Regions from separate parts of the Enterobacter sp. PL_is511 genome, predicted to be linked through region 3. Evidence: predicted binding sites of a transcription regulator. Region 3 holds the regulator's gene; each other region holds the start of a gene.
What was found. Region 3 encodes sigma-54, which starts transcription at its own class of promoters, with help from an activator protein. Its sites were predicted from a motif close to GTTGGCACANNTTTCGCTNT; they were not measured.
Positions count from the first base shown of each region.

Region 1 (2,202 bases), 440 kb from region 3:
GCGCAGGCGGGGCTTTTGGCGAGTTAGCGTTCGCCGGAATGTGCAGCGGACGGCTGCCGGAAAATTCAATCGCGCCGAACGGGCAGGCGATGCCGCACAGCTTGCAGCTTACGCACAGGCTTTCGTTCAGCTGGACAGCGCCATCAACGCGGGTGATGGCATTCACAGGGCAGACACCCGCGCAGGGGGCGTCTTCACAGTGATGGCAGAGCTGCGGGGCAGACTCTTTTTCATTACGCATGACGTGCAGGCGCGGCATGGACTGCAGCCCATGCAGGCGATGCGTTTCCGAACACGCCGCCTCACAGGTTCGACAGCCAATACAGACCGTCGAGTCGGCAATTACAAAACGGTTCACCGGGTCATCCTCTGGTGATAGTCATTTTTGACGAAAAACTGTCTTGTCGACACTTCTCGACACGCAAGGGTCAGGCCACGTTAGCTGAGGTATTTCCGTCCATCAGCTGCTTCAGGTTGACCGGGAGATCGCGTTCAACGGCGGCGTACAGGCCGTTATAGACCGGCGCGATTTTTTCCAGATAGTGCTCCAGCACCTGCTGGCGATCGCGGTTGCTGACGTGGCCGTCCACCATGCCGTCAGCCATCAGCTGCGCCTTCGCAATACACTGTTTTTCGCCGTCTTTTGTCTCGAGGTGGTACTCGATGGTGTGGCTGTTGAAGTTATCTGCCAGGGTCACGTTGATCGTGAAATGGCCGAACAGGACAAAGCTCATATCCCCCTGTGCCGCGCAGCTCATCGCGTGGTGAAGACGCGCTTTCGAGAGGGTAATGCCCTGAACAAGCGAGTTGCAGTAAAGGTGCCACTGGTCCTGCAGCTGCTGATGACGCTGCGCGATGTAATCCGCTTTTTCGCTGATTTCCCAAATAGTCATAGAAGGTATCCGTTTAATGGAGATAGCGGCTGTTAAGCAGATTCCATGCCAGTTTTTATCTTTATGATTTTTAATGTGTTTAATTGCAAAACCGCTGTCAACGCCGCGGTGTCGACGTGTCATTTCGACAGCGTTGACATCGTCACGCCTTAACAAAAATCAAGCTGGCATCGTTATTGCATTCAATGGCGCAATTCACTGAGGAGGCGTCATGCACGAAATCACCCTCTGCCAGCGGGCTCTGGAACTTATCGAGCAGCAGGCAGTGCAAAACCACGCGAAACGCGTTACCGGCGTCTGGCTGAAGGTCGGGGCGTTTTCCTGCGTCGAGACCAGCGCCCTGAATTTCTGTTTTGAACTGGTGTGCCGCGGCACGCTGGCGGAAGGCTGCGAACTGCATATTGAAGAGCAGCAGGCGGAGTGCTGGTGCGAACAGTGCCAGCAGTACGTCACCCTGCTGTCATCAAAGGTTCAGCGCTGTCCGCAGTGTCAGAGCACCGGTCTTCGCATCGTGGCGGATGACGGCATGCAGATCCAACGTCTCGAAATCGAGAAGGAGTAAAGTATGTGTAGTACCTGCGGTTGCGCCGAAGGCAACCTGTATATAGAAGGGGATGAACATCGCCCCCATTCCGCGTTTCGCTCCGCGCCCTTTTCTCCTGCCCCACGACCTTCTGCGGCACTGACCGGTATCACCTTCGCTCCGCAGCGCTCCGAAGTGGGCGATCTGCACTACGGCCACGGGGAGGCGGGCACCCACGCGCCGGGCATCAGCCAGCGCCAGATGTTGGAGGTGGAAATCAACGTGCTGGACAAAAATAACCAGATCGCCGCCCGCAACCGCGCGCGCTTTGCCACCCGCAAACAGCTGGTGCTGAATCTGGTCTCCAGCCCCGGCTCCGGCAAAACCACGCTGTTAACGGAAACGCTCAAGCGCCTGAACAGACGCGTCTCCTGCGCGGTGATTGAAGGCGACCAGCAAACCGTTAACGACGCGGCGCGTATTCGCGAAACCGGCACCCCGGCGATTCAGGTTAATACCGGCAAAGGCTGCCACCTGGATGCGCAGATGATTGCCGACGCCGCCCCGCGTCTGCCGCTGGCGGATGACGGAATTCTGTTTATTGAAAACGTCGGCAACCTGGTCTGCCCGGCGAGCTTCGACCTGGGCGAACGGCACAAGGTGGCGGTGCTTTCGGTGACCGAAGGCGAAGACAAACCGCTGAAGTACCCGCATATGTTTGCCGCCGCGTCCGTCATGCTGCTGAACAAAGTCGACCTGCTGCCGTACCTGAATTTCGACGTGGAT
Region 1 covers NZ_JBVPGP010000023.1:520,103-522,304, reverse strand. The annotation lists gene AC0TN7_RS14780 (4Fe-4S dicluster domain-containing protein) at 1-358, opposite strand, end outside; gene hycA (formate hydrogenlyase regulator HycA) at 429-893, opposite strand; gene hypA (hydrogenase maturation nickel metallochaperone HypA) at 1,105-1,455, shown strand; gene hypB (hydrogenase nickel incorporation protein HypB) at 1,459-2,202, shown strand, end outside.
Region 1: the regulator sigma-54 is predicted to act here: its motif matches at 976-995, upstream of hycA (formate hydrogenlyase regulator HycA).

Region 2 (2,202 bases), on a different contig from region 3:
GTGGCCTTGAAGGCCGCGGCAATGGCCTGTACGGAGGCATAGGAGTAGAGGGTGTAACCTTCCGGCTCGAATTTACCGGCGCGGAATTTCTCTATAACCGCTTTGCCGTCCGGAATCAGGCGCGGGTCTTTACCGAAGGTCATGTAAATGCCATTGGTGTACTGCGGGCCGCCCGCGGCGGTCACCATCTCCTCGTTGACAATACAGTCCCCGGAGAAGAATTTTGCCTGTACGCCCTGCTCACGCATCTGGCGAACCAGCGGGCCGGCTTCCGGGTGACAGCCACCGAAGAACACGACGTCCGGTTTTTGCGCGCCGATCTTGGTGACCAGCGCGTTAAAGTCTTTTTCACCGCGGGATAACCCCTCGTACATCACATCCTGAACCCCGCGTTTCGCCAGCGCCGCTTTGGTGGCGTCAGCCAGACCCTGACCATAGGTGTCTTTGTCGTGAATGATCACCACACGTTTGGCTTTCAGCTTGTCGATGATGAAGTCGCTGGCAACCTGACCCTGCTGGTCGTCGCGGCCGCACATGCGGAACATATCGCTCATGCCGCGTTCGGTGATCAGCGGGTTAGTTGAGCCGGGGGTAATCGCAATAATGCCTGCGTCGCTATACACCTCGGATGCGGGCATGGTGGAAGAGGAGCAGAAATGGCCGACCACGGCGTTGACTTTATCCTGGTCAACTAAACGGTTGGCGACGGCCACGGCCTGCTTGGGCTCGCAGGCATCATCCCCCTGAACCAGTTTGATTTTCTCACCGTTAATGCCGCCTGCGGCATTAATGTCTTCAGCGGCCTGCGTTGCGCCGTGCCAGTACTGATCGCCATAGGTGGCGTTCGGACCCGTGAACGGCCCGGCCACGCCAATCACAATATCTGCCCGGGCGGAAAACGCCGTCACCAGGCAACCGGCCAACACAAGAGAAAGAGGAGTTCTGATAAATTTCAGCGACATTATTATGTTCCTTAGCAAAGAGGTTTTTGCACCACGGCGTAAACCCGAACGCCCGACGGCGCAGCCAATCCGAAACACGAGCAAGAACAAAATGCACTAAACGAACAAGATACAGACGGCATCCTGCATATTACGGCGAGATTTCCCTGCGCAGGGACGCGCGAAGAACGTTAAGCAAAAACGTTGCCAGAATGGTTAACCCATTGACGAGCATGCGACATGTTTGAGTATAGAGCGCCGCGTTATGCCGCCTTGCGGGAGGAGAAGAAATTACAGCGGAGATCACATATCGTTAACAATAAAGCCCATAAGTTGTGCAAAGCTCACGGTTTGCACGTTTTTGCAGCAATAAAGACCTAAACTTCAGCCCGGAGAAGGGTGAGATATGTGTTAGGATCGTTTCCTTTTTTGCAGGAGTATCAGCGATGACTGAAGGCCCATTGAATGAAAGCGAAATGGCGTGGCTTGAAGAGACGTTAATGTCTTACGGTCATGATGACGCGTCCGTAATTGACGTGTCCGAACTGGACGGCATGCTTACCGCAGTGCTTTCCGGTCCTGTTGTCGTTGAGCCAGATGCCTGGCTGGTGGCGGTTTGGGGTGGCGAGAAGTACATTCCGCGCTGGAAAAACGATCGTGAGATGAACCGTTTTATCGATCTCTGCTTTAAGCACATGAACGATATTGCCGAGCGCCTGAGTGAATACCCGGATCAGTTCGAACCGATGTTTGGCTATAACGACGTTGACGGTGAGAGTTATACCGTGGTGGAAGAGTGGTGCTACGGCTACATGCGCGGCGTGGCGCTGACGGACTGGTCTGCCTTGCCGGAAGCCCTGAAGGCCGATCTTGAGGTGATTGCGCTGCACGGTACGGAAGAGAATAGCGACAAGCTGGATGAACTGTCCGAAGAGGAGTACATCGCCAGCATCGAGAGCATCCAGCCTGCGGCACTGCGTTTATATCAATACTGGGTAAACAACCCGCAGCAGCCGGAAGCGAAGAAGCCGATTGTGAACGGCACAAAGGTCGGGCGTAACGATCCGTGTCCTTGCGGCAGCGGGAAGAAGTTTAAGAGCTGCTGTTTGCACTGATAAAAAAGGGGCTGATGACAGCCCCTTTTTTTATTTAACCCACTTCCGGCAGCATCCCGGCTGCAATCAACACCTGCACCAGAATAATCACCACCCCGCAGCCAAACACAACGCACAGCAGCGGTTTTCCGCCCGCCACGCGATAC
Region 2 covers NZ_JBVPGP010000017.1:93,500-95,701, forward strand. The annotation lists gene AC0TN7_RS04230 (branched-chain amino acid ABC transporter substrate-binding protein) at 1-962, opposite strand, end outside; gene AC0TN7_RS04235 (YecA/YgfB family protein) at 1,388-2,056, shown strand; gene tyrP (tyrosine transporter TyrP) at 2,091-2,202, opposite strand, start outside.
Region 2: the regulator sigma-54 is predicted to act here: its motif matches at 1,134-1,153, upstream of AC0TN7_RS04230 (branched-chain amino acid ABC transporter substrate-binding protein).

Region 3 (2,202 bases):
GACCAGCGAACAGCGTCAGGATCGTGCCAACGAGCTGATGGAAGAGTTCCACATTGAGCATCTGCGCGACAGCCTCGGTCAGGCTCTCTCCGGGGGCGAACGCCGTCGTGTTGAGATTGCCCGTGCGCTGGCCGCAAATCCGAAGTTTATCCTTCTGGATGAACCGTTTGCGGGCGTTGACCCGATCTCGGTTATCGACATTAAACGTATCATTGAACACCTGCGTGACAGCGGGCTTGGCGTACTGATCACCGACCACAACGTCCGTGAAACGCTGGCCGTGTGTGAACGCGCGTATATTGTGAGCCAGGGCAATCTGATCGCCCACGGTACGCCGCAGCAGATCCTCGAAGACGATCATGTTAAGCGCGTCTATCTTGGGGAAGACTTCAGACTCTGATAGGGTAGAGGTAACGTAACGCCGAACCGGAGAAAAATGCTCTGAACATGAAGCAAGGTTTGCAATTAAGGCTCAGCCAACAACTGGCGATGACGCCGCAGCTACAGCAGGCAATTCGCCTGTTGCAACTGTCCACGTTAGAACTTCAGCAGGAGCTCCAGCAGGCGCTGGACAGCAACCCCCTGCTGGAACAAACCGATCTTCATGACGAGGTAGATACCCAGCAATCGCAGGATACAGAAGCGCTCGATACCGCGGATGCACTCGAACAAAAAGAGATGCCGGACGAGCTTCCGCTGGATGCCAGCTGGGATGAAATCTATACCGCCGGAACCCCTTCCGGTACGCGTGCAGACTACCAGGATGATGAGCTACCGGTCTACCAGGGCGAAACCACCCAGTCACTGCAGGATTACCTGATGTGGCAGGTGGAACTCACCCCCTTCTCCGATACCGACCGCGCGATTGCCACCTCAATTGTCGATGCCGTTGACGACACTGGCTATTTGACCGTCACGCTGGACGATATTCTGGAAAGCATGGGCGACGACGAGATAGAGCTTGAGGAAGTTGAAGCCGTTCTGAAGCGCATCCAGCGTTTCGATCCAGTAGGCGTGGCCGCAAAAGATCTGCGCGACTGCCTACTGATCCAGCTTTCTCAGTTCAGCAAAGAGACGCCGTGGCTCGACGAGGCGCGCTTAATCATCAGCGATCATCTGGATCTGCTGGCGAACCACGATTTCCGCTCCCTGATGCGCGTCACGCGCCTGAAGGAAGAGGTGCTGAAAGAAGCGGTGAATCTGATCCAGTCGCTCGATCCGCGCCCGGGACAGTCGATCCAGACCAGCGAGCCCGAGTACGTCATCCCGGATGTGCTGGTCAGAAAACACAATGGCCGCTGGGTCGTTGAACTGAATTCAGACAGCATCCCTCGCCTGCAAATCAACCAGCAGTATGCCTCCATGTGCACCAGCGTGCGTAACGACTCCGACAATCAATATATTCGTAGCAATTTGCAGGAAGCGCGATGGCTGATCAAAAGTCTGGAGAGCCGAAATGATACGCTGCTACGCGTCAGCCGCTGTATTGTCGAACAGCAGCAGGCGTTCTTTGAGCAGGGCGAAGAGTATATGAAACCGATGGTACTGGCGGATATCGCCCAGGCCGTCGAAATGCATGAATCAACCATTTCCCGTGTCACCACGCAGAAGTATCTGCACAGTCCACGCGGTATTTTTGAGCTTAAGTATTTCTTCTCCAGCCATGTGAATACCGAGGGCGGCGGCGAAGCGTCGTCAACGGCCATTCGTGCCCTGGTGAAGAAGTTGATCGCCGCGGAGAATCCCGCGAAGCCACTAAGCGACAGTAAGTTAACCACCATGCTGTCCGATCAGGGTATTATGGTGGCACGTCGTACTGTTGCGAAGTATCGAGAGTCTTTATCCATTCCGCCGTCCAACCAGCGTAAACAGCTGGTCTGACACAACCGATAAGGAAGACACTATGCAGCTCAACATCACTGGACAAAACGTCGAAATTACTGAGGCTTTACGCGACTTTGTGAACGCGAAGTTTGCAAAACTCGAGCAGTATTTCGAAAGGATCAATCAGGTCTATATTGTGTTGAAAGTGGAGAAAGTGACTCATATCTCGGATGCCACCCTGCATGTTAACGGGGGTGAACTGCATGCCAGTGCGGAAGGGCAAGACATGTACGCTGCTATCGACGGCTTGATTGATAAGCTTGCACGACAGCTCAATAAACATAAAGATAAACTGAAACAACACTAATTGTCCGGGCA
Region 3 covers NZ_JBVPGP010000023.1:79,371-81,572, reverse strand. The annotation lists gene lptB (LPS export ABC transporter ATP-binding protein) at 1-400, shown strand, start outside; gene rpoN (RNA polymerase factor sigma-54) at 448-1,881, shown strand; gene hpf (ribosome hibernation promoting factor) at 1,904-2,191, shown strand.

Region 4 (2,202 bases), on a different contig from region 3:
CTGACCGATACAACAAGAACCACCTGGTGCCATTTGGTGAATTTGTGCCGCTGGAATCGATTCTGCGCCCGCTGGCCCCGTTCTTTGATTTGCCGATGTCCTCCTTCAGCCGCGGACCGTACGTTCAGCCTCAGCTGCACGCGCACGGCGCTGCCCTGACGCCGGCTATCTGCTACGAAATCATTCTCGGCGAGCAGGTGCGCGATAACTTCCGCCCGGATACTGACTATCTGCTGACCATCTCCAACGATGCCTGGTTTGGTAAGTCAATTGGCCCGTGGCAGCACTTCCAGATGGCTCGTATGCGCTCCCTGGAGCTGGCGCGTCCGCTGCTGCGCAGCACCAACAACGGCATCACCGCCGTGATTGGTCCTCAGGGTGAAATTCAGGCCATGATCCCGCAGTTTACCCGTGAGGTACTGACCGCTAACGTCACGCCGACCACGGGACTGACGCCATACGCCCGTACCGGCAACTGGTCGCTGTGGATACTGACCGTACTGTTCGGCTTTGGCGCGGTGCTGATGAGCCTGCGTCAGCGTCGTAAATAACCTTCCCTTCTGTTGCCGGGTGGCGGCTACGCCTTACCCGGCCTACATTTTTGCTCCCGTAGGTCGGGTAAGGCGTAGCCGCCACCCGACAATTCCCTCCAAATGCCCATTCTGGCACGCCTATTGCTTTGTTTATTCAGGTAAACGCAGTTTGGCTTGATGTGCAACTTTGTCGCACCAGCGTAGATCATCGGTAGCACCGAAACGGTGCAACGGGAGATATTTGCCTCTGAATGGTGCGGCGCGCTTCGCAAAAATAAACAATAACGCAGCAAAATCTTTACATTAAGCCAGACTAAATGTTAACAAGCTTGCATAACACTGCACTCGCATTGCGCGAGATATAACAACATCACAATGGGTATCAATGCGTCGCTGGCGCTGATAAAAAAGGAGTTGGGTATGCAATTACGTAAACTGGCCACAGCAATGCTGGTTATGGGAATGTCTGCTGGCGTGGTTCACGCTGAAGATGCGCCTGCAGCAGGCAGCACTCTCGACAAGATTGCCAAAAACGGCGTCATCGTGGTCGGCCACCGTGAATCTTCTGTCCCGTTCTCTTACTACGACAACACGCAAAAAGTCGTGGGCTATTCACAGGATTACTCCAACGCTATCGTTGAAGCCGTGAAGAAAAAGCTGAACAAACCTGACCTGCAGGTGAAGCTGATCCCTATCACTTCACAAAACCGTATTCCACTGTTGCAAAACGGCACCTTTGACTTCGAGTGTGGCTCCACCACCAACAACCTTGAGCGTCAGAAACAGGCTGCCTTCTCGGACACCATCTTTGTCGTGGGCACCCGTCTGCTGACGAAGAAAGGCGGCGACATTAAAGACTTCGCTGATCTGAAAGGCAAAGCGGTTGTTGTCACCTCCGGTACCACCTCAGAAGTGCTGCTGCACAAGCTGAACGACGAGAAAAAAATGGATATGCGCATCATCAGCGCGAAAGACCATGGCGACTCCTTCCGTACCCTGGAAAGCGGTCGTGCCGTCGCGTTTATGATGGATGATGCCCTGCTGGCGGGCGAGCGTGCGAAAGCGAAGAAACCTGACAACTGGGATATCGTCGGCACCGCGCAGTCGAAAGAAGCCTACGGCTGTATGCTGCGTAAAGACGATCCGCAGTTCAAAAAGCTGATCGATGACACCATCGCTCAGGTGCAGACCTCCGGCGAAGCGGAAAAATGGTTCGACAAGTGGTTCAAGAACCCGATTCCACCAAAAAATCTCAACATGAATTTTGAACTGTCTGACGACATGAAAGCGCTGTTCAAATCTCCAAATGACAAGGCTCTTAACTAATTAGAACAACAGGGGCGGGATCTCCTGCCCTCTCGATTGTCGGGAAGCATGGACAGACTATACGTTGAGTGGTCGTTCCCCACTCAGCGCGAAAAATGAGCTTCTCACCAATCTTCGAGGGTAGCGCTGCTACCCTTTTTTTTCTGGAGTTTATTATGTCAATCGACTGGAACTGGGGCATATTCCTGCAACAAGCCCCGTTCGGCAACACCACCTATCTTGGCTGGCTGTGGAGCGGCTTTCAGGTCACCGTGGCATTATCGATAACGGCGTGGATCATCGCGTTTCTTGTCGGTTCTTTGTTCGGTATTCTGCGCACCGTCCCTAACCGTTTTCTTTCAAC
Region 4 covers NZ_JBVPGP010000024.1:382,195-384,396, reverse strand. The annotation lists gene lnt (apolipoprotein N-acyltransferase) at 1-551, shown strand, start outside; gene AC0TN7_RS17240 (amino acid ABC transporter substrate-binding protein) at 954-1,859, shown strand; gene gltJ (glutamate/aspartate ABC transporter permease GltJ) at 2,015-2,202, shown strand, end outside.
Region 4: the regulator sigma-54 is predicted to act here: its motif matches at 662-681, upstream of AC0TN7_RS17240 (amino acid ABC transporter substrate-binding protein).